DNA from 2 places in the Nocardiopsis mwathae genome. Region 1 is predicted to be linked to the other one. Evidence: predicted binding sites of a transcription regulator. Region 1 holds the regulator's gene; the other holds the start of a gene.
The links. The regulator HspR, encoded in region 1, represses chaperone genes until heat shock. The targets are predictions, from matches to a motif close to ANTTGAGTCNNNNNGACTCAANT.
Positions count from the first base shown of each region.

Region 1 (15,833 bases):
GTTGCGGTGGTGAGGGCAGTAGAAGCCGCCGGCCGCACGCACCGGTTCGAGCAGGGCGACGATCTCGGCGTCCTCGGCGAACATCCCGGGTGTGTAGGTGAGGCCCGTGGACATCCCCACCGCGCCGCCGGCCATCCCCTCGGCCACGAGGGCGCGCATCGCGTCCAGGTCCTCTGCGGTGGGGGCGCGGTCCTGGGTTCCCATGACGGCCATCCGGACGTTGCCGTGCGGTACCAGGTAGGCGACGTTGGTGGGCGAGCCCGCGTCGACGCGGTCGAGGTACTCGCCGACGCCGCGCCAGGCGTAGTCGAGATCGGGTGTGCCGTTCCACCCGGCCAGCTGCGCCCGGAGCTGGGGCAGGGTGGTGTCGGTGACGGGCGCGTAGCTCAGTCCGTCCTGGCCCAGGACCTCGGTGGTGACGCCCTGGAGGACCTTGGCCTCGTGCTCGGGGTCGGCGAGCACGGCGAGGTCGGAGTGGGCGTGCATGTCGATGAAGCCCGGTGCGACGACCAGCCCGGTGACATCCACACTCCGGCCGGTGGCCCGGGCCGCGCCCGGGTCGGCGACTTCGATGATGCGTCCCTGCGCGACGGCGACGTCGGCGTACCGGGCGGGCGCGCCGGTTCCGTCGACGACGCGGCCTCCGGCGAGTACGACACTCGTCATGCCCTGCCTCCCACCTGTCGCTGCGCCGACCGTGCCGCCCCCTCACCGCGCCGACGGGGTCCCATGGCAAATGTAATGCGCGCCACCGGGAAACCGTTCGCGGCGGGGGCGCATGTCCGAATGCCGAGGCGCGCCGTGTCCGCGACCAACCGCTCCACCTGGGGCGGAATCGGCGATGGTAATGCTGGGGACTCGACGCCGGTCGCGGGTTCCCGCTGAGCTTCCGCAGGCGGCCCACACTCCGAAGGAGACGCGCACCATGACCAAGCAGGCGATCCACACGGACCAGGCGCCCCAGCCGCGCGGCGCCTACAGCCAGGGCGTCGTCTCGGGCGGCTTCCTGTTCACGTCCGGTTTCGGACCGCATGATCCGCGCACGGGCGAGACCTCGGCGTCGGTGGGTGCACAGACGGCCCAGGCCCTGCGCAACATCCAGGCGGTGCTGGCCGAGCGCGGCCTCACGCTGCACGACGTGGTGCGCACCACGGTGCACCTGCACCACCTCAAGCACGACTTCGACGAGTTCGACGCGGTCTACTCGGAGTTCTTCTCCGACCCTATGCCGGTCCGCACCACGGTCGGCTCGGAGTTGATGGACGTGCTGGTGACGATCGACGTGGTCGCCGGACTCCGCGAGTGAACCGCGCGGCCCCTCCGCCGGTCGCGGCGGCGGAGGGGCCGGGGTCAGGCGACGCGGCGGGCGCCGACGAACCGGCGGTCGAAGTAGTCCGACATCCGCACGACCTCCACCTGCCTGCCGGTCCTCGGGGCGTGCACCATGCTGCCGCCGCCGACGTAGATGCCGACGTGGGTCGGCCCGGGATGGAAGAAGACCAGGTCCCCCTCGCGCAGGGCGGAGCGTTCGACCGCACTGCCCTGGCGGAACTGGGTGAACGTGGTGCGCGAGAGGGCCTTCCCGGCCTTCTGGTAGGACCACTGCACCAGCCCCGAGCAGTCGAAGGACTTCGGACCACTCCCGCCGAACCGGTAGGGCTTGCCCACCTGGGCTTTCGCGTGGGCGACGGCGGCCTGGGCGACCTGGCTGGGTGATCCGCCGTCGTCGGCGGTGTCGGCGGTGTCGGCGGCGGCATCTGCACCGAAGGGTGATACCAGACCGAACGCGACAGCCGCCAACAAAGCGGATAAGGTGACCGCTGCTCGGGTCATGGGCCGAGGTCTTCTCCCCTGCGGAATCCGGGTCACATGCGTGAAGGCCGACATTTCCTTCCCCCCATCGTCACGTTCCTCCCCCCGCATTCCCCGAATGCGGCCGGAACAATTTCCAGGGAAACACAGGCCTTATATAGGCGAAGGAATGCGGACCCCCTCGGCGTGTCACGCTCCGATCGGCGCAGCGGACGCGGTATAGGGGCGGCGACGGAGAGCGGGCCGGAGGTACGGTCCGCGGCGCTCAGGCCGCGAACTCCTCCAGACACCGCTCGATAACGCAGGTCAGCCGGTCGGCCAGGTCGCAGGGGTCGAGGTCGGCGAAGGAGGTCCCGCCCTCGACACGCTTGACCACGCCCATGCCGAGCACCACACCGGCCACCAGCGAGGCCCGCGCCCGTGCATGGGGGCCGCCGAGGTATGCGGCCAGCGGCTCGATCAAGGCGTTCTTCAGCCGCTCCTCGTAGACCGACCGCAGGTCCGGGTCGCCCATGGAGTGCTCCAGCGCCCGCTGCAGCGGCGTGCCCGCGCCGAGAACGCGCCGCGCCACGTGTTCGGCCACACGCCGCGGCAGGGTGGCGCGGTCGCCTTCGAGGATGCCGGGAAACGCCGCGTCCTGGGCGATGACCTCGGCGAGCAGCCCCCGCTTGGCCCCGAAGTAGCGGTTGATGAGGGCGACGTTGACGCCCGCGTGGGCGGCGATGCTGCGCGAGGACACATGCTCGTAGCCCTCGCTGGTGAACAGCTCGCGCGCGCTGTCGAGGATGCGCTGGCGTGTGGCCGCACGGTCCCGCACTCGGCCTGAGCACGGTCCGGTGTCCTCCGGCCGTTCCATGTCGATCCTCCGTCGGTGTCCGCCGCTGTTCCCGCCCAGGTCGGAGCGGTCCGTCGCAACCTACCGGGGGTCGCCGGCCAGAGCGCAATCAGGCGACCCGGCTTGACAAGTCAACACTGTTTACTTATACCAGTAGTGATCCTATCGACCCATCTCTCGTCCCTTCGGGGTGCCGACGCATGCCCGCATTCACCTGATCGCTGCGCGGCGGACGGAATCGGGTCGGATCCATCGACATCCACGAACACGCTTGGGGGACACGCGGAGTGGTGGGACGACAGGCGGCCGAGGCCCGGCCGGACGAACCGGCGCAGCGGTCGACCGGGGCAGCGGCGGACGCAGAGCCGATGCCCCGATACACCCGGCGCCAGATCATCGAGGTGCTGATCGGGCTCATGCTCGCCGTGCTCACCTCGATGCTGACGAACTCGATCGTGGGCACGGCCCTGCCCACGATCGTCGGCGAACTCGGCGGGCAGGACCGGCTGGCGTGGGTGGCCAGCTCGGCCCTGCTGACGATGACCGCCACCACACCCATCTGGGGCAAGCTCTCCGACCTGTGGGGCCGAAAGCTCACCTTCCAGATCTCCCTCGTCATCTTCATCGTGTCGTCCGTCGCGGCCGGCTTCGCCCAGGACATGACCTGGCTCATCGTCGCCCGACTCTTCCAGGGCATCGGCACGGGCGGGCTCGCCTCACTCCCGCAGATCATCCTCGGCGACGTGGTGGAACCACGTGAGCGCGGCCGCTACTCCGGCTTCATCGGCGCCGTTTTCGGCGTCTCCACGGTCGCCGGGCCGCTCCTCGGCGGCTTCCTCGTCGACAGCCCGCTGGGCTGGCGCTGGTGCTTCTTCATCACCGTGCCGCTCGCGGTGGTCGCGTTCGTCGTCATCCAGCGGCTACTGCACCTGCCGGTGCGCCCGCGCGGCGACACACGGATCGACTGGTGGGGCGCCACCTGCATCGTCGGTGCGGCGAGCGCGGTCATGCTGGTGCTGAGCCTCGGCGGCAAGTCGTTCGCCTGGCACTCGGCGCCGACCTACGCGCTCATCGCCGCCGCCGTAGCCCTCACCATCGGCGCCGTCGTGGCCGAGCGGCGCGCGCACGACCCGATCCTGCCGCCGCGGCTGTTCCGGGACCGGACGTTCGTCCTCGCGTCCATCGGCTCGATGGCCATCGGCATGGGCATGTTCGGCGTGATGATCTACTTCCCGCAGTACCTGCAGATCGTCAAGGGGATGACCCCGACGGCCTCGGGGCTGATGACCCTGCCGCTGGTGGTCGGCCTGCTCGCGGCCTCGATCTCCTCGGGGATCGTCGTCAGCCGCACCGGCCGGTGGAAGGCCTACCCGGTCGTCGGCATGGTGCTGGTGGGCGCCGGGTTCTACGTGCTGACCCTGCTCAAGGTGGACTCCAGCCTCGTCCTGGTGGGCTTCGGCGTCGGACTCATCGGCCTGGGTATCGGGCTGACCATGCAGATCCTCATCCTGGCCACGCAGAACGCGCTGGACCGGGCGGACCTGGCTGCGGGGACCTCTGCGGTGACCTTCTTCCGCAATCTGGGCGGCGCGATCGGTGTCTCGGCCTTCGGCGCCGTGATGACCAACCGCCTGCACGATGAGCTCGCCGAGCTCGCCGCGAAGGCGGAACAGGCGCAAGCGGCGGCCCGCGCCGCCGGGCAGCAGCCGCCGCCCATGCCCGACATCTCCGAGTCCGCGCTGGGCTCCCCGGCGATCATCCAATCCCTGCCGCCCGCGGCGCACGACGCTGTGATCACCGCGTTCAACAGCGCGATGCACACCGTGTTCCTGCTCGGACTCCCGATCGCCGTCGTCGGCTTCGTGACCGTGCTGTTCTTCCGGCAGGTCCCGCTCCGCTCCGGACACTGACGCCCCCGAGCCCGCTCCCTGTGCTGCCCCGGGATCACCGGCAGGGGGTTGGGTCACAGGTAGCGGCGGAAGCCCTCCGACGAGGTGGCGAAGCCCATGGCCTTGTAGAAGCCATGGGCTTCGTGCCGTTCCTCGTGGGGAAGAAGTTCGATCTTGTAGCAGCCCGCGCGCGCCGCGCGGTCCAGGGCGTCCTCGATCAGGGCGCGTCCCACACCGCGCCGCCGACAGCCCGGGTCGACCACGACGTTCTCGATGATCGCCCAGGGCTGGGCGTCGTGCGTCAGGTTGGCGACCACGATCAGGTCGAGGGTGCCGATGATCTGCCCTCTGCTCTCGGCCACCAGCACACTGCGGTCGGGGTCGCTCTCGATGCGTGTCCACGCCCGGACAGCGGCCGAGGACATACGGACGGTGCCGCCCTGAGCGTGCGTCGCGTCGCCGAGATCCCGCAGGAGCCGCAGGATCGCGCCGAGGTCAGACCGGATGGCCGCGCGGATAATCATGGCTTTCGGCATCGTAGCCGACAGACGACGACAAGGCCGACGTTACCCCACAAGCCGTGACGAAAGGGCGCCGGGGGCGGGGCTGCCGAGCCCTCGTCCCCGGCGCCTCACGGCCCCGCTGACCAACGGTGTTCGTAAACGTGTGTGCTCCGCTTCGTTCCGGAGTCCCCGCGCCCCGTGCGACGCGGTGGGACGCACCCCACCTACGGCTTGATGATGCGAACGCCTTCGGCGCCGTCGGTGGTCTGCGGCTTCTGCGGGGCGGGCGCCTGCGGGTGCTTGTAGATGCCACCACCCGCAGCCGCGGGCGCGGCCGGCGCGGCGGCACCCTGCTCCGGGGAGGGACCCGCGTAGCGGGCGCCCTGCGGGCGCGGCGCGGTGCCCTGGTTCGCCGCCGTGGGAGCCCGGTCGACGGCCGCCTCGGGACCGTTCGGCGACTGCGGAACCTTGGCGGTGTCGGCGTTGGCGGCGTCGTCGGCCGGGCCGCCGCTCTTGGACTCCGGGGCCGGAGCCGGAGCGGGCTTGGACGGCTGGCCGGCGGGGGCCGCCGGGACGCCGGAGGCGCCCGACGCGGCGGTGGCCTTCTCGCCCGACGCCTTGATGTCCTCCTCGGACATGCCGGCCTCCAGCGGCCCGGCCGACTTCTCGGCCTTGAGCAGCTCCTCCAGCGTTTCGTGCATGTCGTTGAGCCGCCGGACCGCCTCGTTGTGGGTGGCGGTCAGGGTGGCCAGCCGACGATCGGCGGTCTCGTTGATCGTCTTCGCGCGCGCCTCGGCATCGCCCAGGCGACGCTCGGCGTCCTGCTTGGCCTGCGCGCGCAGCTGCTCGGACTCCTGCTTGGCCGTGCCGACCATGTCGTTGGCCTCGGAGCGGGCGCTGGCGACCACGCGCTCGGCGTGCTCCTCGGCGTCCTTCTTCCGCTTCTCGGCCTCTTCCTCGGCCTTGGTACGGATCTCGTTGACCTCTTCGTCGACCTTGGCGCGCTTGTCCTTGGCCTCTTCCTCGGCGATGCGCAGGATCGTGGACATGCGCTCGCTGATCTGCTCGTGCTCGGGCTTGACCGCGGCCTTCTCCTTGGCCTCGGCCAGCTCGCGGCGGAGCTGCTCCAGTTCGTCGTGCGCTCGCGCGAGTCGCTCTTGCAGGTCGCGAATCTGGTTGTGGTTGCGGACGACGAAATCGTCGACCTGGCGCTTGTCGTAGCCGTTCTTTCGAACGGTCGGGAAGGCCTCGTCGCGGAGTAGGTTCGGCAGAATGTCGTTACTGTGTTCGTTCATGTCCTAATCAACCAGGTTGGGCGAGTCGGGGAAGGCCACTCGGACCGCCTGACCAGCGTTCCCGTCCGAACCGCCAGAACACATCGGCGACGTGCGATGACACCGATTGCCCCGGGGCTTCGGGTGTACCGGGAGACAGAGGCGCAAGAGCCCGAGTCCAGTGCGAAGCGTGACGTTGTGAACACCGTGGAACCGACCACGGTAGTGGCCGGCCCCCGCCCCCTCAATAACCCGGGCGGGTAGTGGACCGTGCCGACCCATCGTGACCACCGTGCTCATCCTCCTACTAAGGTATGCGGGATCACGCACGCGCGGGGCTGAGTAGGGCATATTTCATCTCCGGATCCGCGCCGACACGCGAGGAGTCGCGACATGAACGGACCCCTGGTGGGCGACGGCCCGTTCGGTTCGCCCGATATCCACCCGGGCGCCTGGATCGCCCCGGGCGCGGTGGTCGTGGGCCGCGTCCGTATCGGCGATGAGAGCAGCGTCTGGTACGCATCGGTGCTCCGCGGCGACACCGAGGACATCGTCGTGGGTGAGCGATGCAACATCCAGGACCAGTGCGGACTGCACGCCGACCCGGGCGAGCCCGCCGTGCTGGGTGACCGCGTCAGCCTGGGCCACAAGGCGATGGTGCACGGCGCCGTGGTCGAGGACGGCGCGCTGGTCGGCATCGGCGCCACCGTCCTGGGCGGCGCCCGGGTGGGGGCCGGGGCGCTCGTCGCGGCCGGCGCACTGGTTCCCCCGGGCAAGACCGTGCCGCCGGGGACGCTCTGGGCCGGCGTTCCCGGAAAAGTCATCCGCGAACTCACCGACACCGATCGCGAAGTCTTCGCCGAGACGCCGGAGAAATACGAACGGTACGCGCGCGATCACCGCGGAGTCACCTGGCGCTAGCGCCATTCTCAGGAACCGAAATCGCCTATACGGACCGTTCCTCATCGGTCAGGGGCCTCCGGGGCTACCCGCCGGGGCCCTGCTCAGCCGCGGCGTTCCCACCGACCGTATTGTGCGGCCACGCTGGGGACATGGCGGGGATATCGCGCGGCCGAATCGGACGACACGCCCAATTCGACACCGATGATGTGATGATTCGGCCGCTGCGCATGACTACTTCGACGCTGACCCGAGAATGGCCCGTCCGAGTCATGCGGCGCGAGGCTACCGGCGCGTAGCCTAGAGTGCGAGGCTGGATATCGGGCCCGAATTTCTCTCGACCCGAGCGGCGACGACCCTGACGACGGCACGGGCAACGGTGTCCGGCCGTACGCACAGGACGGGTCGCGTCCTCCCGCAGCGCTTTCGACGGAGGTGGGCGCGCTTGGATTCCGATATCGACACGCGCCTGCACGACCATGTCGCGCTGGCCGAGATCGAACTCTACGCCGAGGTACTGAGCGCCGTGGCCGCCGCCGAGGAGCGCCTCAGCGTGGAGGAGATCGACCGGGTACTCGGCGTACGCCCCGCCGTACTCGACGACGGGCCCTGCGCGGTACTGCCCGCGGCACCGCCCGTCGCACCGCCCCACTGCGCCGCGCCCCGCCCGCGCAGGTCGCAGCTGCCCACCGGGCCCGGCACCTGCCGGAACTGAACGACCGCGGCGGCCCCTGAGCAGGGGCCGCCGCGGTGCGTCGGGTGGATCAGGCGTTCTCCTTCTCCGGCTCGGCACCGCTCGCGGGTGTGTCGCCCTTGATCGAGCGGAGCAGGAGCTGCGAGACGTCGACGACCTCCAGGGTCTCCTTGGCCTCGCCCTTCGACTTCTTCTCGTTGATCGCATCACCCAGCATGACCTGGCAGAACGGGCACGCGGTGGAGACGGTGTCGGGGTTGGTCGTCAGCGCCTCGTCCACCCGCTCGGTGTTGATGCGCTTGCCGATCCGCTCCTCCATCCACATCCGGGCACCGCCGGCGCCGCAGCAGAAGCCGCGCTCCTTGTGCCGGTGCATCTCCTGGGTCCGGATACCGGGGACCTGCGCCATGATGTCGCGGGGCGGCGTGTAGACCTTGTTGTGGCGGCCCAGGAAGCACGGGTCGTGGTAGGTGATGTTCTCCTCGATCGGCTGCACCGGGGTGAGGCGGCCGTCCTCCACCAGTTTGGCCAGCAGCTGGCTGTGGTGGATGACGTCGTAGTCGCCGCCCAGCTGAGGGTACTCGTTGCCGAGCGTGTTGAAGCAGTGCGGGCAGCTGGCCACGATCTTGGTGGCGCCGACCTCGTTCAGCGTCTCCACGTTCTGCTGCGCGAGCATCTGGAAGACGAACTCCATACCCAGGCGGCGGGCCGGGTCACCGGTGCACGCCTCCATACCGCCGAGCACGGCGAACTTGACCCCGGCCATGTGCAGCAGCTCGGCGATGGCCTTGGTCGTCTTCTTCGCACGGTCCTCCAGGGCGCCGGCGCAGCCCACCCAGAACAGGTACTCGGTGCCCTCGGGGAGCTTGTCCTCGACGACGGGGACCTCGAAGTCCAGCTCGGAGATCCAGTCGAGGCGCTTGTCCTCGCTCATCCCCCACGGGTTGCCCTTGTTCTCCAGGTTCTTGAGCAGGGTGTTGGCCTCGGACGGGAAGCTGGACTCGATCATCACCTGGTAGCGGCGCATGTCGAGGATGTGGTCGACGTGCTCGATGTCGACCGGGCACTGCTCGACGCAGGCGCCGCAGTTGGTGCAGGCCCAAAGGACATCGGGGTGGATGATGCCCCCCTCCTCCTCGGTCCCGACGAGCGGGGCGCCGAGCAGGGAGAGCACGTCGACGTCGGAGTGGGCGGCGTCCTCCTTGGCCTTCTCCTCCAGCGTCTCGGCCGTGATGCCCTGCAGGAGGTAGGGCGCCTTGGCGTAGGCGTGCTCCCGCAGGTCCATGACCAGCTTCTTGGGGGACAGCGGCTTGCCGGTGTTCCACGCGGGGCACTGCGACTGGCACCGGCCGCACTCGGTGCAGGTGGTGAAGTCGAGCAGGCCCTTCCAGGTGAAGTCCTCGATCTTGCCGACGCCGAAGGGGTCCTCGTCGGGGTCGGCCTCCTCGAAGTCGAGCGGCTTCTCACCGGTCTTGTCCATCATCTGCTTGGCCGGGCCGAGCGCGACGCCGCCGTCGGGGTTGCGCTTGAAGTAGATGTTGACCGGCGCGGTGAACCGGTGCCACCCGATGCCCATGGTGAGAATCCAGCCCAGCACCATGAAGAACATCCAGGAGATGATCAGCTTGAACGCGGCCACGAGCGCGAGCCCTGCCTCGCTCGGCGGCAGCACGGCGCCTACGGCGTGCGACACCGGGGTGGCCCACACGGGGAACGGGAAGTCGCCGAGGGCGACCTTGAAGCCGCGGATCACGAAGATGGAGACGAGCAGGCCGATGATGTAGGCCTCGACGTAGTAGGCCTGCCAGTGCCGGGAGTTCTCGAAGCGGGAGGCGCGGCCGAGGGCGCGGGGCCCCTTCACCTGCCGGTAGATCGCCAGGCCGACGATGGCGGCGAGGCTGACCGCGGCGATGACCTCGATGGCCAGGCCGTAGATGGTGAGGTCGTAGATGATCGGGAGGTGGAAATGCGGGTTCCACACCTCACCGTGCGCCTCGGCGACCGTGAACGCCAGAAGCGGGAACGAGATCATCACGAACCAGTGCGCGACGCCGATCCAGCGCCACTTGAGCATGCGCGTGTGCCCGAGTGTCTCGATCAGCGTGGTCGTCAGTCGCTGACCGAAGGGTCCCTTGCGCTCGCCTTCGATCGGGCGGCCGATGCCCACGGTGCGCACCATATGGCGGATGCCAATGGCGAACACGGCCACTCCGACCAGGGCGAAGGCGGTCGTGATGATTCCCAGGATCATGTAGAGCATCGCCCGCGGCCTCCCATCCTGCTGTCGTGCTCCGGTGCGCCACACACCGGAGGTCGATCAAATGTTACTAGCGAGTAATGCCTGGCGGACCAACGGCCCCGCCACTGATCCACACCGGCGCGCCCCCTGGTCCACCTGGGCGGCCCGCCCCGCGCCGGGCGCACACGGCGCGGCCTTCGCAGTGATCAGCTGCCTCCTACGGTAGTGAGCCCCTCCCCCACGGCCGCCACAAAGGTTCACCTCACCCGCGTGTCCCCCACGCCGCCCATCCCGCGCACGGCGGATGATCCGCCTCATCCGGGAACAACCGAGCCGATCCCACCGTTGTACCCGGACGTAAGCAACATTGAGTCTCCTCGACTCAAGTGATTTGACAAAGGCCCCCCGACGAAGCAAACTTTCGCCTGTAAGACTCAACTTTGACGGAGGACGTACTCATGGCACGTGCGGTCGGTATCGACCTGGGGACGACGAACTCGGTCGTCTCGGTCCTGGAGGGCGGCGAGCCCACGGTCATCGCCAACGCCGAGGGCGCGCGGACCACCCCGTCCGTCGTTGCCTTCGCCAAGAACGGTGAGGTGCTCGTCGGCGAGGTGGCCAAGCGTCAGGCGGTCACCAACGTCGATCGGACCATCCGCTCGGTCAAGCGCCACATCGGCACCGACTGGAAGACCGAGATCGACGGCAAGACCTTCAACTCCCAGCAGATCAGCGCCTTCGTGCTGCAGAAGCTGAAGAGGGACGCCGAGGCCTACCTCGGCGAGGAGGTCACCGACGCGGTCATCACGGTTCCCGCGTACTTCAGCGACGCGCAGCGCCAGGCCACCAAGGAGGCCGGGACGATCGCGGGCCTGAACGTCCTGCGCATCATCAACGAGCCCACCTCCGCCGCGCTCGCCTACCACCTGGAGAAGGAGGAGGAGGCCACCATCCTGGTCTACGACCTCGGTGGCGGCACCTTCGACGTCTCCCTGCTGGAGGTCGGCGACGGCGTGGTCGAGGTCAAGGCCACCAACGGCGACAACCACCTCGGTGGCGACGACTGGGACCAGGCGGTCGTGGACTGGCTGGTCGAGCGCTTCAAGAACGCCAACGGCGTCGACCTGGCCAAGGACAAGATGGCCCTGCAGCGGCTCCGCGAGGCCGCCGAGAAGGCCAAGATCGAGGTGTCCAGCTCCAGCGAGTCGGCCATCAACCTGCCCTACATCACGGCCTCGGCCGAGGGACCGCTGCACCTGGACGAGAAGCTCACCCGCGCCGAGTTCCAGCGCCTGACCGCCGACCTCCTGGAGCGCACCAAGCAGCCGTTCCACCAGGTCATCAAGGACGCCGGCATCAGCGTCGACAAGATCGACCACGTGGTCCTCGTCGGCGGCTCGACCCGTATGCCGGCCGTCGTCGAGCTGGTCAAGGAGCTGACCGGCGGCAAGGAGCCCAACAAGGGCGTCAACCCCGACGAGGTCGTCGCCATCGGCGCGACCCTCCAGGGCGGTGTCCTCAAGGGCGAGGTCAAGGACGTCCTGCTGCTGGACGTGACCCCGCTGTCGCTGGGCATCGAGACCAAGGGCGGCGTGTTCACCAAGCTCATCGAGAAGAACACGACCATCCCGACCAAGCGCTCGGAGATCTTCTCCACCGCGGCCGACAACCAGCCGTCGGTGCAGATCCAGGTCTTCCAGGGTGAGCGCGAGATCGCCCAGTACAACAAGAAGCTCGGCGTCTTCGACCTGACCGGCCTCCCGCCGGCGCCGCGCGGCGTCCCGCAGATCGAGGTCACCTTCGACATCGACGCCAACGGCATCGTCAACGTGACCGCCAAGGACCTGGGCACCGGCCGCGAGCAGTCGGTGACCATCTCCGGCGGGTCGTCGATGAGCAAGGACGACATCGACCGCATGGTGCGCGAGGCCGAGCAGTACGCCGAGGAGGACCGCAAGCGCCGCGAGGAGGCCGAGGTCCGCAACAACGCCGAGTCCCTCGTCTACCAGACCGAGAAGGTCATCAAGGAGAACGAGGACAAGATCCCGGCCGAGGTGAAGTCGGAGACCGAGGCCGCGGTGGGCGAGCTCAAGACGGCGCTTGAGGGCTCCGACGTCGAGGCGATCCGTTCCGCGAGCGAGAAGGTCGCGCTGGCCAGCCAGAAGATCGGCTCCGCGATCTACGGCCAGGGTCAGGCCGCGGGCGCCGACGGCGCCGCCGCGGGTGCCGGCGCCGGTGCGGCGGGCGCGGACGCCGGGGCGCAGGCCGACGACGACGTCGTCGACGCCGAGATCGTCGACGAGGACAACGGCAAGCGGAACGGCAACGCCTGATCCGTCCGGTACGCGGAAGTCAAGGAGGCGCAAACGAATGGCGCTGCCGGAGAACGAGAACGGTCACGAGCAGCAGGGTCCGGTGATCCGCGACAAGCGTCGCATCGATCCCGAGACCGGTGAGCTGCGTGTCCCGGAGGAGGCCGCGGAGGCGGCCGCCGACACGGCGGCCGCGGCGGGGGCCTCCCCCGCCGACGCGGCTGAGCTCGCCGAGGCCAAGCAGCAGGTCGCCGAGTTGACGAACGACCTCAAGCGGTTGCAGGCGGAGTACGCCAACTACCGCAAGCGGGTCGATCGCGACCGCGCCGCCGTCCGGGAGCAGGGGCTGGCCCAGGTCCTGGTCGAGCTCCTGCCGATCCTGGACGACATCGGGCGGGCCCGTGACCACGACGAGCTCAACGGCGGGTTCAAGTCCGTCGGTGAGGCGCTGGAGTCGGCGGTCACCAAGCTGGGGCTGAAGAAGTACGGGGAGAAGGACGACGAGTTCGACCCCACCGTGCACGAGGCCCTGACGATGGTGCCGATGCCGGGTGTCACCACTCCGAAGGTGATCGAGGTGTTCCAGCCCGGGTACATCATCGGCGAGCGGGTCATCCGCCCGGCCCGCGTGATCGTGGCCGGCCAGGCCGAGGGCGAGGACGCCGAACCGCAGGAGGGCGCGGACGGGGCGGCGCCGGCCGCCGGGTCCGCTGCGGCCTCCGCCCCGGAGGACGCGGCCGATGCGTCGGCCGCCGAGTCCGGGTCCGACGGCGAGGACAAGAAGTAACGAGTGAGCCGCCCCGGGTGCCACGCGGCGCCCGGGGCGGTGAACCAGCGGATGCAGTGGGCAGGATCGGTAGCAGCGGACCGCACCGCCCGACCGGCAACGAGCGCAAAGCGGGAGAAGGCAGACGTCGATGAGCACCAAGGACTACCTGGAGAAGGACTACTACAAGGTCCTCGGAGTCTCAAAGACGGCCACGCAGGACGAGATCAAGCAGTCCTACCGCAAGCTCGCGCGGGAGAACCACCCCGACGCCAACACCTCCGACCCCAAGGCCGAGGAGCGCTTCAAGGAGATCTCCGAGGCCTACAGCGTCCTGTCGGATGAGCAGCGGCGCAAGGAGTACGACGACGCGCGGTCCCTGTTCGGCGGGGCCTACCAGCCCGGCGGGGGAACCGGGCCGGGCGGCTTCGACCTCGGCGACCTGTTCGGGCACGGCCCCGGAGGCGGCGGTGGCGGGGGTGCCGGTGGCGAGCGGCTGAGCGACCTGTTCGGCGGGCTGTTCGGCGGCCGCGGGCGCACCACGACGCGGTCGCGCCGCGGTGCCGACGTCGAGACCGAGACCCGGCTGTCGTTCACCGAGGCGGCCCAGGGCGTCACCCGGTCGTTCAAGCTGACCAGTGACGCCGCCTGCGCCACCTGCAAAGGGACGGGGGCCCGGGCCGGGTCCGCACCGCGGATGTGCCCCAGGTGCACCGGCACCGGGCACGAGAGCAAGCCGCTGGGAGGGTTCTCCCTGTCGGAGCCGTGTGCGGAGTGCAAGGGGCGCGGGCTCGTCGTCGACGACCCCTGCCCCGTCTGCAGCGGCAGCGGCCGGGGGAAGAGCACCCGCACGGTCCAGGTGAGAATCCCCGGCGGGGTCTCCGACGGCCAGCGGATCAGAATCAAGGGCAAGGGCGCGCCGGGTGAGCACGGGGGACCGGCCGGAGATCTCTACGTGGTGGTACATGTGCAGCCGCACCCAGTGTTCGGCAAGACCGGTGACAACCTGACGATCACCGTCCCGGTGACCTTCCCCGAGGCGACGCTCGGCGCCGACGTGCGCGTGCCGACCCTCAACGGCATGCCGGTCACGGTGAAGATCCCCCCGGGCACCCCGAACGGGCGCACGTTCCGGGTCCGGGGCAAGGGGGCCGACCGGCGCGACGGAACCAAGGGCGACATGCTCGTCACCGTCGAGGTGTCGGTGCCCCAGGCGCTGAGCGAGGACGCCCGCGCGGCCCTGGAGAAGTTCCGGGCCGCGACAGCGGACCAGGACCCGCGCCGTGACTTGGAGACGCGGGCGAAGGGAATGTGAATGCCATGACCGACCGAGGGTTCGGCGAGGACATCCCGGTCTACGTGATCTCCGTCGCCGCGGAGCTGTCCGGGCTCCACCCGCAGACGCTGCGCCAGTACGACCGGCTCGGCCTGGTCTCTCCGGGCCGCGCCGCCGGGCGCGGGCGCCGCTACTCCATGCGCGACGTCCAGATGCTGCGGGAGGTGCAGCGGCTGTCCCAGGACGAGGGCATCAACCTCGCCGGGATCAAGCGGATCCTGGAGCTCCAGCGCGAGGTCGCGGAGCTGCGCGAGCACCTCTTCCACCTGCGCAACGAGCTGGACGCGGCGCGCACCGCGGTGGCCCGGCGGCTGGCGCAGACGGGCCCGGTGGAGAGCAACGAACTGCTGCCGATCCGGCACACCCGGGTGACGATCTTCAACACCCCGCCGACCGTCGACGACGACCAGTAGACCTCCCCCTGCCCTCCGTCGGTCTCGGGAGATCGGTGCGGATCCCGACGTGGATTCGCACCGATCTCCCGAGACCGACGGAGGGCGGAACGGGGCTGGAGCCGATCGTCCGGATTGCACCACCACTACGACCGACACTGCTGTTAGGGGGCGGCGAAGCCATGAACTACAAACTCACGACCAAGAGCCAGGAGGCGCTGTCGTCGGCGATGCGGCGCGCCACGTCGGACGGGAGCCCGCAGGTCGAACCGCTGCACCTGCTCGCCGCCCTCCTGCACCAGGGCGAGGGCATCATCCGCCCCCTCCTCAAGGAGGTCGGGGTGGACCCGGGCCGGTTCGACACCGCGGTCGAGCAAGCCATCGCCGGACTGCCCAAGGCCCAGGGCAGCACGGTCAGCGCGCCGAGCAGTTCGCGGCAGCTGATCATCTCGCTGAACACCGCCGCGCAGCGCGCCCAGCAGATGGAGGACGAGTACGTCTCCACCGAGCACCTGCTGGTCGGGCTGGCCGCCGACGGCGGCGAGGCCGGGCGGCTGCTCACGGACGCCGGCGCGACGCCCGAGGCGCTGCTGGAGGCGTTCGACCGGGTGCGCGGCCCGGGCCGGGTCACCACGGAGAACCCCGAGGAGACCTACCAGGCGCTGCAGAAGTACGGCATCGACCTGACCGAGCGGGCGCGCGCCGGTGCGCTCGACCCGGTCATCGGCCGCGACTCCGAAATCCGCCGGGTCGTACAGGTGCTGTCCCGCCGTACCAAGAACAACCCGGTGCTCATCGGCGAGCCCGGTGTCGGCAAGACCGCGGTGGTGGAGGGGCTGGCCCAGCGCGTCGTCGCGGGGGACGTGCCCGAATCGCTGCGC
Region 1 is NZ_JACHDS010000001.1:4,607,108-4,622,940, forward strand. Features, by position in the region: gene HNR23_RS20160 (N-acyl-D-amino-acid deacylase family protein) at 1-666, opposite strand, end outside; gene HNR23_RS20165 (RidA family protein) at 926-1,306, shown strand; gene HNR23_RS20170 (C40 family peptidase) at 1,351-1,803, opposite strand; gene HNR23_RS20175 (TetR/AcrR family transcriptional regulator) at 2,078-2,668, opposite strand; gene HNR23_RS20180 (MDR family MFS transporter) at 3,016-4,557, shown strand; gene HNR23_RS20185 (GNAT family N-acetyltransferase) at 4,611-5,060, opposite strand; gene HNR23_RS20190 (hypothetical protein) at 5,264-6,334, opposite strand; gene HNR23_RS20195 (gamma carbonic anhydrase family protein) at 6,707-7,234, shown strand; gene HNR23_RS20200 (hypothetical protein) at 7,659-7,928, shown strand; gene HNR23_RS20205 ((Fe-S)-binding protein) at 7,978-10,167, opposite strand; gene dnaK (molecular chaperone DnaK) at 10,605-12,479, shown strand; gene grpE (nucleotide exchange factor GrpE) at 12,517-13,245, shown strand; gene dnaJ (molecular chaperone DnaJ) at 13,376-14,539, shown strand; gene HNR23_RS20225 (heat shock protein transcriptional repressor HspR) at 14,545-14,973, shown strand; gene clpB (ATP-dependent chaperone ClpB) at 15,135-15,833, shown strand, end outside.

Region 2 (15,833 bases), 920 kb from region 1:
GCCGGGCCGCCGCTGCTGGAGGCCGTGAACGCCGACGCCGTCGACGTCGGCCAGGTCGGCAACACCCCGCCCGTCTTCGCCGCGGCGGCCGGCTCGGACATGCGGATCGTCGCCGCCTTCGAATCCTCGCCCGACGGAACCTCGATCCTCGTCCCGCCCGACTCCGACATCGACGACCCGGGCGACCTCGCCGGCCGGTCGATCGCGGTGACCAAGGGCAGCTCCGCCCACGGCCAGCTCCTCGGTGTCCTGGACGCCGCAGGAATCGGCTTCGACCAGGTCGACGTCGACTACGTGCAGCCCGCCGACGCCCTGGCGGCCTTCTCCGAGGGGCGCACGGACGCGTGGGCGGTGTGGGACCCCTACATCGCCCAGGCCCAGGACCGCGCGGACGCACGGATCCTGGTCAACGCGGACGGGTACGGCAACACCTTCACCTTCCAGGTCGCCGCGACCGACGCCCTGGAGGACCCGGCGCGCGCGGCGGCGCTGGAGGACTACCTGTCGCGGGTACACCGGGCGGTCCGGTGGAGCGCCGACCACCCGGACGACTACGCCGCGGCGTGGTCCGAACACACCGGCCTGCCCGAGCAGGTCACCCGGATAGCCGCCGAGCGGCGCTCCCCGGTGCCCCGCCCCATCGACGACGCCCTGATCGCATCCGAACAGGACCTGGCCGACGCTTTCGCCAGGGCCGGAGAGATCCCCGCCGCCCCGACCATGGCCGACTACGTCGACCAGCGGTTCAACGACCTGGTGTCGGCTGACATCGGCGCGTGAACCCCGCCCATCCACGCCGACCCCCTTCTTGGGAGTTCGCTCAGATATGTCCCGTGCAGTGGTTGACGCGTTTTCATGACCGGATTCGGCCACCATGTGAATTCTGCTCGCCTTTGCGGGGGATGGGGTGCAGGTAGAGGTACGTTTTGTGATGATATGACGACCTAAGGTGAGATCGCCTGTGATGTGCGCCACTTACGGCGACTCCGGGTGAACTGTTAGCTTCACGTCCGATTCAGGCGCCGCGCGCTTCCTCACGCTTCTCGGTGGCATGTCGGTGTTCCCACTCTGATTACTGGACGGAATCACCCCATGTACCGCCGGATGTCCGTCATGGTCGCTGTCGCGGTCATGGCCACGGTTCTCACCGCCCCTGGCGCCACCGCCGATGAGCGCGCAGCAGATGATCCCGACGCGCCGCCGAACGCCGCCGAAGGGAGTTCCGCCGCCGCACAGGCCGCGACCACGGGCGAGCGGGTCGAGATCGAATCGGCGACCGACGAGCGGTCGCAGGTCTTCGCCGAACCGGACGGGTCGTTCACGCTGGAGCAGTCGGCGGTGCCTGAGCGGGTGCGCACGCCGGGCGGTTGGGTTCCGATCGACACCACCCTGGAGACATCCGGTGATGGGACTGTGCGTCCGAAGGCGGTGTCGGCCGACGTGGTGTTCTCGGGCGGCGGGGAGGTGCCCATGGCCCGGGTGGGGCTGGGATCCAAGGCCGTGGAGCTGGACTGGCCCGGCGAGCTGCCCGCACCCGAACTCGACGAGGACCGGGCGACCTACGCTGACGTGCTGCCGGGGGTCGACCTGGTGCTGACCGCGGGCACCGACGGGTTCTCCCAGGTGCTGGTCGTGCACACCCGCGAGGCCGCCGAGAACCCCGAGCTGGCCGAGTTGGAGCTGGCGCTGGGCACCACCGGGGTGCGGATGGACGCCGATGAGGCGGGCAACCTCGAAGCGCTGGGCGAGAACGGCGGCGAGTCGGTGTTCACCGCCTCCAGCCCGGCGATGTGGGACTCCTCCGGCGACGACATCCCCGAGGAGGAACTGAACAACCGAGCCGCCACTGGCGCGCGCACCGCGCTCCTGCAGGCCAGGACGACGCCGACGTCGATCAAGCTGGTGCCTGACCACGCGATGCTGACCGACCCGAAGACGGAGTACCCCGTCTACATCGACCCGTCGGTGTCGGTCAGCCGCAAGGCCTGGGCCTATGTCGACAAGAAGTACCCCTCGACCGTGTACTACAACCGATCCGACAAGGACACCGGTGTGGGCTATGAGCCGCAGTACGGCCACACCAAGCGGGCGTTCTGGCGGTTCAGCGTCTTTGAGCGCACCAAGAAGCCCACGACCACGATCCAGTCGGCCACCCTGCGAGCCGAGGTCACCCACGCCTTCGGCTGCACGAACGCGACCTTCACCCTGTGGCGCACTTACGCGCTCTCGTCGAAGACGACGTGGAACAAGCAGCCCGGGAAGATGACCAAGCAGGACACGGTCAACGTCGACAAGGGCCGCCCGGCCTGCGGCGGCAAGGGCGTGGAGTTCGACGCCACCCAGGCCTACCGGGCGGCGGCCCAGGCCGGGCACCAGTCGGTGACCTACGGGCTGTACGGCAACGAGAGGGTGTCGGGCTCCAACTGGGACTGGCGGCGCTTCGCCAAGAACCCCAAGCTCGTGGTCAGGTTCAACAACAAGCCCGAGCAGCCCTCGACGGCCAAGATGTCGGACTCCCACGGCGGTGTGTGCTCCACGGACCCGAAGAAGCCGCGGCTGATCAACACCACCTCGCCGACCTTCCGCGCCTATACGCGCGACTACGACTCCCACTGGTACGGCCAGAAGCTCAAGACCCGCTTCGAGTGGAAGATCGAGGGCAAGGGCGACCGTGTCGGACACGTGGACACCGCCTACAAGGACGTCGCCAAGTGGCCCAAGGGCAGCTACTACAGCGCTACGGGCAGGAACCTCCCGGAAGGAGAGCTGCTGGGCTATAGGGCGATCGCCCACGACCAGACCGTGTGGGGCTACCCGTGGTCCGACTGGTGCTACATCAAGATCGACACCACCAACCCGGAGACCGGCCCCAAGGTGACCTCCGAGGACTACCCCGCTGGACACACGGAGACCGGAACCGTCGGGAAACCGGGCGAGTTCACGTTCTCCGCCAACGGCGTGGACGACGCGGCCGCCTACCACTACAGCGTCAACGACGCCTCCTGTTCCACCAAGATCACCCCGTCCACACCCGGCGGTTCGGTCACCACGACGATCACGCCTCGGATGGCGGGGCCGAATCTCATCCATGCCCGCACGAGCGATGCGCACGGCAACTCATCGGACTGCGTGCTCGTCTACACCTTCACCGTCGCACCGCCCAGCAACCCCCTCGCGCACTTCACCTTCGACGAGGGTGAAGGGAGGACAGCCGCAGACTCGGCGAAGAGTGGGCGTGCTGCGGCGGGATTCGGCGGGGTGGAGTGGACCCGCGGAAGGATGGGCGCGGTGGAAGGCGCCTCGCACCGACTGAACGGCACCGCTGTGGCCACCGACGGCGAGAACGGGCGTTTGGCCACCGAGGGGCCGGTGGTCGACACCTCCACGACGTTCAGTGTCGCTGCATGGGTCCGACTGGACGGCAAGAACGGAAACCACACCGCGGTCTCCCAGGACGGCGATGTCAACAGTGCCTTCATACTCGGCTACCAGGCCACCCAGGGTCGGGATAACTGGGTGTTCAGGATGCCTCCCGCTGACGCCCACAACGCTCCAGGCTGGGCGACCGTCCCCTCCGACGACCCTGCCCAGGTCGGAGTGTGGACGCACCTTCTGGCTGTCGTCGACTCCGCCACCGGTCAGGCGAACTTGTACGTCGACGGGGTCAGGCAGTCCGGTACCGCCACCGTGACGAGCCCCTGGCGGGCGGATGGCTCCCTGGTGATCGGCGGTGACAAGTACCGGGGTGCAGACGGCGGAGCCTGGCCCGGCGCCATCGACGACGTCCGTGTCTGGGACCGCGCAGTGCTCGACGAAACCGTTGGCGAAAGCGAAGAGCAGCCCGAGACGTGGAGGCTCGCGAACCGTCCGCCGATGTTGGAGGGCCGCTGGGAGCTGGACGAGACGTCGGGCACATCGGTGGCCGACTCCAGCGACCACGGGCTGATCGGCACCCTGCATGGCGACCCCGAGACCGCGTGGGGGAGGGCGGAGAACGACCACACCATGTCGAGTGGGGTGACCCTCAACGGTACCGATGAGCGGATCACCACCGATTCCCCGGCGATCCGCACCGACCGCAGCTTCAGCGTCGCCGCCTGGGTGCGCCTGGACGAGACCGGCACCAACTCCACCGCCGTCTCCCAGGACGGCAAGTCGAACAGCGGCTTCTACCTCGGCCAGCAGAACACCTACGACTGGGACAACTGGGTGCTGAAGATGGCTCCGTCCGACACAGAGGGAGCCAGGGATTGGCCGCGCGCCCTCTCGAGGAACAAACCGGAGCTCGGCACCTGGACCCACCTGGCTGCGACGTACGACCACACCAACCGCGAGATCGCCCTTTATGTGAACGGCGAACGACAAGGGACAGCGGCACAGGAAACCCCCTGGCACGCGAACGGGCCTCTGGTGATCGGTGCCGCACGGTTCGAAGGACGACTCGCGGGTGCCTGGGGTGGCGACATCGACGAGGTCCACGTGTATCAGGGCGTGCTCGACCAACTCGACATAGAGCAGGTCATCCAGGGAGCCGTGGCCATGCCGTAGCTCACCATCCACCTCGACATGACCACCCCCCGCTGTCGTAAGGCTCTGCGGAGAGCAGTCCGTAGGGCCAGGAGGACTCCTGTGTCTGACATCCCCCGGACGACCGTGCCGCCGCGTTCGCGAACACGGAGTGCGATCACCTATGGCCTGTCGCTGCTCATGGTCGGCGGACTGCTCTCGGCGCTCCCCGCATCGGCGATCGCCAACAACCACCGACCCGGCACCCAGGAGGAAGCCGCGGTCCCAGGAACTGACGTGGTCCAGAGCGTGCCTGACCACGAGGACGCGGAGGCCACGACGGCAACCGAGCTGGATGAGCCGGAGTGGCCCGAACCGGAGTCAGTACGGCTCGACCCAGGAACCGATGCGGACCATGCGGAAACCTTCACAGCGCCAGACGCCAATGAGTCCGGGACCGTGTCCCTCGGTCCTGCTTCCGACGACGATTTGAGGGATTGGCAGCACCCGCTCGGCGAGGGCTATGGGGACGAAGGCACAGCCGGGGACAGCGGGGATACGCGGAACGCCCTCGCACAGCCCCGGCCTGGACCCTCGGAGAGGAACCCCGCCCCTGCGGATGAGGCCGGAGAGCCCGAAGACGCCGGGGAGACCGAGCACGGCCCGGACTCGTCCCCCCTGGACGATCCTTCCGATCACTCTGCAGAGCACGGAGCCGAGGAGCCGGAGGCGCAAGAAGACTCCACACAGGAAGAGGAGTCCGCCGAGGACGTCACTACGGAGTCCGAGCCGGTCGAGGATGCCTCGCTGCAGATTCTCGACCGTGGGCAGGCCGAACGGATGGGCGTCGATGGCCTCCTGCTGCGCCTGACACGGACCGATGGCGGTGATGAGGTCGGTCCCGTCCAGGTCGGCGTCAACTATGCCGACTTCGCGTCCGCCTACGGTGGCGACTACGGTTCTCGCCTGCGACTCCTGGCTCTGGATGACTGTGTCGGCGGTGGTTGCGGGGCGAGTGTCGACCTGGGAGCGGTGAACGACCCGGGAACGCAGACGCTGAAGGCAGTGGCTCCTGCCGCGCCGCGCGCCGGGACACTGCTTGCCGTGACGGCTGCGGGCGGGAGCGGCAAGGGGACCGGTGACTACTCCGCCACCCCGCTGGCGCCCTCCTCGAAATGGAACGTCGGAGTGCAGACCGGCGATTTCTCCTGGTCCTACCCGATGGCCGCTCCTGGCGTGGCTGGGGACCTCATCCCCCAACTGAGTCTCGGCTACTCCTCGCAGAGCGTGGACGGCCGCACCGCCTCCTCCAACAACCAGACCTCCTGGATCGGTGAGGGGTTCGAGTACCAGCCGGGCTACATCGAGCGGCGCTACAAGCTGTGCCAGGACGATGGCAAGGACGTCCCGGACCAGTGCTGGGGTCGGCAGAACGCGACGATGTCGCTCAACGGGACCTCCACCGAGCTGATCATCGACTCCGACGGGAACTGGCACCCGCGCAACGACGACGGCTCCAAGATCGAGCGGCTGACCGGTGCGAAGAACGGCGACAACGACGGCGAGTACTGGAAGGTCACCACGACCGACGGCACCCAGTACTTCTTCGGCCGCAACCGCCTGCCCGGTTGGTCCTCGGGCAAGCCCGAGACCAACTCGGCCTGGACGGTCCCGGTCTACGGCAACGACAAGGGCGAGCCGTGCCACGCCTCGTCCTTCGCCGACTCGTGGTGCCAGCAGGCCTACAAGTGGAACCTGGACTACGTGGTCGACGTGCACGGCAACGTCATGACCTACTACTACGGGAAGGAGACCAACTACTACGGCCGCAACTTCACCAGCACCGCCACCCCTTACACACGCGGTGGCTACCTCAAGCGGATCGAGTACGGCCTGCGGTCTGACGACGTCTACGGCACAGCCCCGGCTCGGGTGAGCTTCTCCGTCGGCGAGCGGTGCATCCCCACTGGCGGCTTCGACTGCGCGCCGTCCAAGCGCACCAAGGCCAACGCCAAGCACTGGCCGGACGTGCCCACCGACCAGGAGTGCAAGAAGGGCGAGAAGTGCGCTGGTAAGCACTCTCCGTCCTTCTGGTCCACCAAGAAGCTGGACAAGGTCACCACCCAGGTGCACAACGGCGACAAGTACGCCACCGTCGACTCCTGGAAGTTGGAGCACAGGTTTCCGAAGACCGGCGATGGCACGGACCCTGCACTGTGGCTGGAGTCCATCGCACACACCGGCCACGTTGGTGGCAAAGCGTCCTACCCCAAGATCACATTCAACGGCACCGAGTTCGAAAACCGGGTGGACTCCACCCGGGACGGCCTCGCGCCCATGCTGAAGCGGCGTATCACCGCGATTTACACCGAGACCGGTGGGGAAGTGCATGTCAATTATTCGGCGCCGCAGTGCAGGGCCGGCTCCACCCCGAAACCGCATGAGAACACCAAGCGCTGCTATCCGGTGATCTGGACGCCTGAGGGCGAAGAGGAGCTGACGGACTGGTTCCACAAGTATGTCGTCACGGAGATCGTCGAGGGCGACCTGGTCGCCGACCAGCCGGATGTGCTCACGTCCTATTCCTACGTGGGTGGTGCCGCCTGGCACTATGACGACGCCGACGGCATCGTCCCGGAGAAGCGTAAGACCTGGTCACAGTTTCGCGGCTTCGAGAGGGTGAAGGTCCGTCAGGGCCGAGGCGACGAAACCCGAACGGAGACCGAGCACCTCTTCTACCGAGGGATGGACGGTGACAAGCAGCCCTCAGGAAAGCGTTCGGTGAGCATCACCGACTCCGAGGGTGGCAAGAAGACCGACCACGCCGCTTTCAACGGGCAGACACGCGAGGTCATCACCCGCAACGGCGTGGGCGGTGACGTGGTCACCAAGACCATCACGACACCGTGGAAGAAACAGACCGCCGAGCGCACCTACAAGTGGGGGACGGTGCGCGCCCACCTGACGGACATCGAGTCCACGGAAGTGTATACGGCGCTGGAGAAGGGGTGGCGCAGGACGAAGACGGTCAACACCTTCGATGACCACGGGTTCGTCACTCGGACCAACGACCAGGGCGATGTCACTGACAAGGGCGATGACCGCTGTACGCGCATCACCTACGCGCGCAACACCGATAAGTGGCTGTTGAACACCGTCGCGCGCGTGGAGACGGTGGATGCCGGGTGCGGAAACTCCGTTTCACGTCCCGACGACGTCATCAGTGACGAGCGGACCTCCTACGACGGCAAGAAGTTCGGCGAAGCGCCCACACGGGGCCTCGCCACCCGAACCGAACGCATCGCCGACTACAACGGCGACACCCCCAAGTACCAGACGACGGCCGAGACCACCTACGACTCCTACGGGCGCGTCCTGACGGACTCCGACGCACTCGGCAACACCACCGCGACCAAGTACACGGCAGCGCTCAAGGGCGGTGCGGCGACCACCGTCACCACGACCGATCCGCTCGGCCACACCGCGACCAAGCACCTCGACGTCCGGTCCAGCGCAACAGCCGAGATCGACGCCAACGGCAACCGCACCGACCTCACCTATGACCCGCTGGGGCGCCTGACACAGGTGTGGCTTGCCGACCGGGCCAAGGCCGACCACCCCGACCCGAACCTGAAGTTCGAGTACAACGTGCGCAACGATGCGCCCACCACTGTCGTCACGCACAGGTTCAACCCGGCCGGGGAATACATCACCAGCTACGAGCTCTATGACGGGATGCTGCGGCTCCGCCAGACACAGGAGCCGAGTGGAGTCGGCGGCCGCGTCCTGACCGACGTCTTCCATGATTCTCGGGGACTCCAGGTCAAGAAGCGTGAGCCGTACTTCAGTGATGGTGACCCCGGCGAGTCGCTGTTCGTTGTGAACAACGACAAGGAGATCGACCGCCAGACCGAGACCGTGTACGACGGTGCAGGCCGCGCGACCGATGTCATCCACGTCGCGCGAGGCACCGAGCGCTGGCGGACCAGCACTGAGCACCTGGGAGACCGGACCAAGGTCACCGTGCCCGATGGCGGGACGGGGACGACCACCATCACCGACGCGCGCGGCCGGACGGCCGAGGTACGCCGTCACCACGGGACCACGCCCGAAGGCGACTACGACGCCACCGCGTACACCTATGCCAAGAGCGACCAGATCGCCACGGTGACCGACCCGGGTGGCTACACCTGGCGGTACACCTACGACCTGCGTGGGCGGAAGGTCAAGGAGGACGACCCCGATGCCGGGACCTCCACGTTCACCTACGATGCGCTGGACCGCGAGGTCTCCGGAACCGACGCCCGCGGGGAGACAGTCGTCCAGGCCTACGACGCCCTCGGCCGCGTGACCGAGCGGCGTGACGACTCGGCCGAGGGTGCACTGCGTGCCAAGTGGGTCTACGACACCAAGGCCAAGGGGCTCTTGACGTCCTCCACTCGCTACGTCGAGGGTGAGGCCTACACTTCCGAGGTCGTCCGCTACGACAAGCTGAACCGGCCGCTATGGGAGAGGATCACCGTCCCGGCCAGGGAAGGAGAACTCGCGGGAACCTACAACTTCTCCCGCCACTTCAAGGCCGACGGCAGTGTGGGTGGCGAGACCTTGCCGAAGGTCGGCGGCCTTGATAAGGAAGCGATCGCATACGGATACGACGACCTGGGACGCCCGACAGAGGTCAAGGGCCTGTCCCGGATCGTCACCGGCGTCAAGTACAGCAAGGTCGGCAAACTCACGCAGCGTGAGTTCAGCCTGGGGGCCTTCGCCGGTGGCAAGAAGACATGGGTCACCTACGACTATGACCTGACCACGGACCGGCTGTCCGAGGCGAGTGTCACGCCGCAGGCGGGCAGTGGATCACTGAGCAAGCAGAGCTACGACTACGACGACATCGGCAACATCCTCCGGATCAGCGATGAGCCGACCGCAGAAGGCCTGCTCAAGGACGTCCAGTGCTTCACCTACGACCACCAGCGCCGCCTGACGGATGCGTGGACCCCGAACGCCGACGGGGAGACCGCCTGTGAGGGCGAGCCGTCCACCGATGAGTTGGGTGGGGCAGCCCCCTACTGGCACTCCTACGCCTACGACGCGACGGGCAACCGAACCGAAGAGGTTCGACACACCGATTCCGGCGGCATCGTGCGCAGCTACACGGCGCCTGCAGAGGGCCAGGGGCCGGCACACGGCGTGGCCAAGGTCGAAAGCTCCGGTGGCGGAGAGACAGAGACCTCGACCTATGAGTACGACGTCTCGGGCAACATGACCCGCCGTGTGACCGGTGACAAGGACCAGGAGCTCACCTGGGACGCCGAAGGCGAACTCGTCAAGGTCAAGGACGGAGCCACCGAGACCGACTACCTTTACGACGCCGACGGCGACCGCTTGATCCGGCGCGAGGGGCCGGTGACCACGCTGTACCTCCCGGGTACGGAGGTTCAGTGGACCGCTGGCGACGACACTGTCGAGGCGACACGCTTCTACCAGCATGGCGGCGAGACCGTCGCGGTGAAGGAGAATTCCGGCAAACTGCACTGGCTGGCCTCGGACCACCACGGGACCGGACTGCTGGCCGTCGACGCAGCCAGCGGTGAAACCGTCCAGCGCCGCTTCACCGCCTTCGGTGAGGAACGGGGATCCACGGGCACGTGGCCCAGCGACAAGGGCTTCGTCGGAGGCACCAAGGACGAGTCCACCGGCCTCGCCCAACTGGGCGCCCGGATGTACGATGCCACCCTCGGCCGCTTCATCTCGGTGGACCCGATCTTGGATATCCACGACGCCCAGCAGATGAACGGCTACGCGTACTCCAACAACAACCCTGTGTCATGGAGCGACCCGAGCGGCCTGCTGCTTCCGGGGGGTTACACTGTCAGGCCCTCCTCAGGGCCGTCCGGGCGCCGAGACGTCGACGACATCAAGCGTCAGACCACGCAGTATCGCTACTACGGCGCGGCAATCCCTGTTTCCCACTACTACACCCCGCGCTACAGGCAGCCCTACGTCCCCACCCTTCGAAAGGGCAAGGGGCTCGTATACAAGAAGAACCCCTCCTACAAGCCGGGTTACGTAAAGCCGAAGTCCAAGCCGAAGCCGCGGGTCGACCCCTATGCCAACACTTCCTACGCCGACCCCAGGGGTGCAGCTCTCAACAAGAGTAAGAGCGGGGTCGGAGACTGGGCCGTCAATCGATATACCCACAAGGGCGGTGGCTTCAATTGGGGCCAGGCATTGGATGATGCCGGACTCGTTCTCGGCGTGGCGGGTATGTTCGGATGTGCACTCTGCGCGGTAGGAGCGGCAGGGATCGCGGCTGGCAGGGCCACCTACAAGTTCTTCAATGACGAAGAAGGCTGGTATTGGGACATGATAGCTGCCGGTACATTTGGCGCAGGGAGAGGTGCGGGATACCTATTGTCAAGAGGGAAGTATTACAAGGAGCTAGCGGACTGGTATCCCAAGGGCATTGGTGGAAGCAAGGGGAAGGTGTATAAGAAGAGCAGAAGGCAAAACGCATCTAAGTATAGGAACCACAACAAGACTTTTGGGCCGCTTGCTGAATGGAGTTCGCGCGTAGACTTCGCATATGGAGGTTTCAACACGGCTAGATCCATCTATGGAGATGTCTCCTGAACTTCGACTGTAGATTGAGTGAGAAGTGTGAAGCATTGGGAATTTCGGGATCTTGGTGTGTTCGGCATTCCTCATTGGTGTGTCGGTAAACTAGTTCCTTCGCTCCGCAGGCCGCTGCTTGAGCTGAGGGAGGGAGGGAGAAAGGCCTCGAATGAGGGGGTGGACTGCGAGTCTGCTGAGTTCATATATGGAACCAAGTTCTGGTTTGCTTTTGCTGTCTGCTGCTTCTCGATACCCGTAGCGCACTCCCTGGCGAATCTCCTCAAGATCATTGGATCTGGTGTTCCTGTTCTGGTCATGAGCCTGGGATTGGTTTTGTTCTTCTATAAGGCCTCGCAGATGGTTCTGTTTGGCATAGAAAAATTTAGATTGTGGAGTCTAGGCTACTCCGAGGAATCTCTTTTTCAGGCGATGTCGAGGGCTGTTTATGTTTGTGCCTATGTTGCATCGATATCCATTTCCTTGCTTGTGATACTCACATGGGACGGGATGTCGAGGTATGGGTGACTCGGGTCGAATAAAGCCTGAATCATCTTCACTATGCGCCATATGTCTTCTAGCGAAGCTATTTCTATAACTGGAACTGGAGACTTCGGGTCTGAAATTGGAGAATTTGCAGTGTTCCAGATCGACACCAAATATGGGTGGAATCCACCCTAATGGGAGGGCGGATCGCCTGTTCTAACTCTGGGGCTTTGGCTGGGAAAGTGAGGGTGTGCGGATGGCGGACGTGGCGCTGGGTCTGGTGTTGGGTCTGTTGCTCGGGGCTATTGGACTCTGGGTTCTTTGCGCTAGTGATGAGAAGTTAGAGAAGGTGGTGATAGGATATTCGAAGCAGCCGTTGATTCTGAAGTACTTCTCGCGGTATTGGGGAGGGGCTGGTTTCGTGGTGGCGTCTGGCTTGATAATTCTGTGGGGGTTGCGCAAATAATTGCTGGATTATAGCAAGCAAAAGAGGCTTATTGGAAAATCAAAGTGAAGAAATGCCCCAAGCTCCAATGGTCGCTTTGAAGCGGTGTCGCGTAAGTACTCAAGGGATGCCGATGGTCGGTGTGTAGGATATTCCAAGAATTGATCCAGGCGATCGCCCGCCCGGCCGGTGCTCGAATCCCTGATATCTCGGAATTCCACGTCTTGTCGTTCTTGCTTGCCTTCCCTTCTTCGGTTTCTGTCGGAGCGGGACGTACCCGTATCCCTGGAAGTCGCCTGATTCCATCATCTGGGCCTATTGGTTGCCTTGAATATTGAACTCCGACAGGATTCTGATGCCTGGATTCTGAAATGGGGGCGCATGAATGGGTGCTCGTTCTTTGTGGTGATCGTCCTCCTAGTGGGCGTGGGGGTCGGGATCTATCATGTTTCTCGGGTTTTACACTTCGCGATCTGGCTTCTCTTTGCGGTGGCGGCTGCTTTTTTGGAAAGCAAAGGGCATGTTCTTGCTCCCGGGTCGCCGGGGCGGATTGCGGAGGGCCCTGTCTCATTAAGTGTGCTGATCGGGAGAGTGGTGCGTCCATATTCGGGTGTAAGATTCTCAATTGCGCTAGCAGCTTTTTCGGGAATATGGGGCAGGCACATGAAAGGGGGTCTGGGGTATGATTGGATCACCACACTTGCCATGGTTTTGTGTATTTTTATTTTGGGGTTTCCTTCTTTCTCGATCGAACGAGAGGGCGACTAGAGATAGGTCGGGCTTCTTTCTGAGTCCGGTGTCGATAAGGGTCGCCCGATCGTGGGTCGGGTGGTGTTCGGTGCCCGGCCCACGATTTCCTAGCGGGCTCCAGTGCCCTCGACGAGAGCTGCGAAGCGGTTGAGGGTGTCGCGGAGGCCGGATTCCATGCCGGAGGCGACCATGGCGTCGCGGTCTTCGATGGATTGGAAGACGGAGACGCTCGTGTACCGGGTCTTGCCGTCGATCTCCTCGAAGGTGGCGGTGTCGAGTTCGACGTGGCCGGGCGCACCCTCGAACTCGAAGGTGGAGACGACGCTCTCGGGAGCGACGAGGTCGTGGTAGACGCCCTTGAAGGCGTATTCGTTGCCCTCCGGGTCGCGGCTGATGTAGCGCCATTGGCCGCCGGGGCGGACCTCGGCGCGGGTGGCGACCGTGGTGTGGTCGTAGGGCCCCCACCACTTGGGAACCAGTTCGGGGTCGGTGAACGCCGCGTAGACCACCTCGCGCGGGGCGTCGAAGACGCGGGTGACCACGATGTCGTGGCGGCCCGGTTCGACGATGAGTTCGGTCCTGTCGGTCGGGTCGGGCTTATCGGTCATGGTGCTCGTTCCCTTCGTGCCGTCGGTCCTGTTGCTGATTCCCGTGGTTCTCGTTGTTGGCCTGCATGCGCTGCTGGAGCTTCTTGATCTCCTGGTCGAGCCGGTCGAACCGCTCTTCCCAGCTCGCGCGGTACCGCTCGATCCACTCCGAGGCCGACAGCAGCGGGGCCGGCTCCAGTCGGCAGGGCCGCCACTGGGCGTTGCGGCCGCGGCTGATGAGGCCGGCGCGTTCCAGCACTTTCAGGTGCTTGGAGATCGCCTGGAGGCTGACGGAGAAGGGCGCGGCGAGTTCGTTGACCGTCGCCTCACCCTCGGCCAGGCGGGCCAGGATCTTCCGCCGGGTGGGGTCGGCGAGTGCGGCGAACGTCAGGCTGAGCTGATCCTCTGCCATACCCTATTCAACCTCTCGATTGTTCAACTTATGGGTTGAGTATCGACGTCGGGGGTGCAGCGGTCAAGAGGGGGAGGAGACGTGTTCGGCCGTCCGCCCGGCTGCGCCCTGCCTCGGCCGGCTGTGGCAGGGCAGGTCCGTCGGCCGTCAGTAGGCCCCGGCGGTGATGGTCGTGATCGCGGTCGCCAGCCGTGCGCGCAGGTCGCTGTGCTCGGGGCCGGTGCGGTGCTGCTCGGCGTACCGTTCGACGCCGTAGCGCCACACCGGGCCGCCGCGGAATCGGTCCGGTTCCCACCGGTAGCGGGCGTGCACGTGTCCGTGGAGGTGCGGCCAGTGGTTCCCGAGTACCTCGTAGTTGATGCGGGAGAACTCCGGATCCCGCGCCCGGCATGCGTTCTCCACGGCTTCGCCGAGGAGGGCGAGGTCGAACAGGAACTCCGCGCGCCGGGCGCGCGTCAGGTCGGTCAGGTGATCGGCCTCCCCGTCGAACAGCAGCACGCAGTACCCCGGCAGGTGCTGGGTGTCGCCGATCACCGCCCAACCGGTGCGCATCCGCAGCAGCACCATCGGATTCTCGCCGCGGCGCGCGGCCCCCACGCGGTCGTGCGTCCACCCGTCCCCGTCCGGCGAACCCGTCATGGTCGACCGCCCTCCCGGCTTCCGCGCCCTGCGGCCCTGGTGCGCGCGGCGCTCTTCCGCATTCGTCCCCGGAACGCCCACCGCACACTCCCACGTGATCGCTCACGGCGAACACGCGCAGGGGAACAAAACCCGACTCTCCTTTATTGAGTCTTAGTGACTCAACAAGGAGGGTCTGATGAGTGAAGCCCAGTCCAGCGTGACGTTGCCCGTTCTCCCCCTCGACGGTGACGTGGTCCTGCCCGGCATGGTCGTGCCCGTGGACATCTCCGCCTCCGAGGTCCGCGCCGCGATCGACGCCGCACAGGCGGGGAGCGCCGGAGACACCGGCGACGACCGAGGGGCCAAGGTCCCCGGCATCACCTCGGCCGGGAACGCGGTGAACAGCGGAACCAAGGCCGGCAAGCCGCGCGTGCTGATCGTGCCGCGCATCGACGGCTCCTACGCCGGTGTCGGTACCGTCGCCGTCATCGAGCAGGTCGGCCGCACCCCCGAAGGCGAACCCGCCGCCGTTCTCCGCGGCACCGCGCGCGCCCGCGTCGGCAGCGGGACCACCGGCCCCGGCGCCGCCCTGTGGGTGTCCGTCGACATCCACACCGAGGAGGCGCCCGAGGGCGGCTACCCCGGGAAGGTCACCGAAGCGGCCCGCGAGTACAAGACACTGCTCACCACCTACCTGCAGAAGCGCGGCGCCTGGCAGATCCTCGACGGCATCCAGCAGCTCGACGACCCCGGCAGGCTGGCCGACCGCGGCGGGTACTCCCCGTTCCTCAAGACCGCCCAGAAGCTGCAGCTCCTGGAGACCTATGACGTCGCCGAACGGCTGCGCCTGCTCAGCGAGTGGACCCGCGAGTACCTGGCCGAGCTCGACGTCGCCGAGACCATCGACGCCGATGTCCAGGAGGGCGTGGAGAAGCAGCAGCGCGAGTTCCTGCTCCGCCGCCAGATGGAGGCGATCCGCAAGGAGCTCAACGAGCTGTCCGGAAAGCCCGGCAGCGAGGAGGACGACTACCGCGAGCGTGTCGAGGCCGCCGACCTCCCCGAGCACGTCCGCAAGGCCGCCCTCGCCGAGGTCGACAAGTTGGAGCGGGCCGGCGACTCCTCACCCGAGTCCGGCTGGATCCGCACCTGGCTCGACACCGTCCTCGACATGCCGTGGAACGAGCGCACCGACGACGCCTACGACATCGCCGGCGCCCGCGACATCCTCGACGCCGACCACTCCGGCCTCGACGACGTCAAGGAGCGCATCGTCGAGTACCTGGCGGTGCGCAAGCGCCGCGAGGACCGGGGCCTGGGCGTGGTCGGCGGGCGGCGCAGCGGCGCCGTGCTCGCCCTCGTCGGCCCGCCCGGTGTCGGCAAGACCTCGCTGGGTGAGTCCGTGGCGCGCGCCATG
Region 2 is NZ_JACHDS010000001.1:3,682,505-3,698,337, reverse strand. Features, by position in the region: gene HNR23_RS15885 (ABC transporter substrate-binding protein) at 1-780, shown strand, start outside; gene HNR23_RS15880 (LamG-like jellyroll fold domain-containing protein) at 1,093-4,548, shown strand; gene HNR23_RS27525 (RHS repeat-associated core domain-containing protein) at 4,630-11,139, shown strand; gene HNR23_RS15870 (hypothetical protein) at 11,158-11,646, shown strand; gene HNR23_RS15865 (hypothetical protein) at 12,377-12,817, shown strand; gene HNR23_RS15860 (SRPBCC family protein) at 12,907-13,407, opposite strand; gene HNR23_RS15855 (ArsR/SmtB family transcription factor) at 13,397-13,798, opposite strand; gene HNR23_RS15850 (HIT family protein) at 13,946-14,437, opposite strand; gene lon (endopeptidase La) at 14,616-15,833, shown strand, end outside.
Region 2: a site for HspR is predicted at 14,582-14,604, ahead of lon (endopeptidase La). Genes of this name have one in related genera too.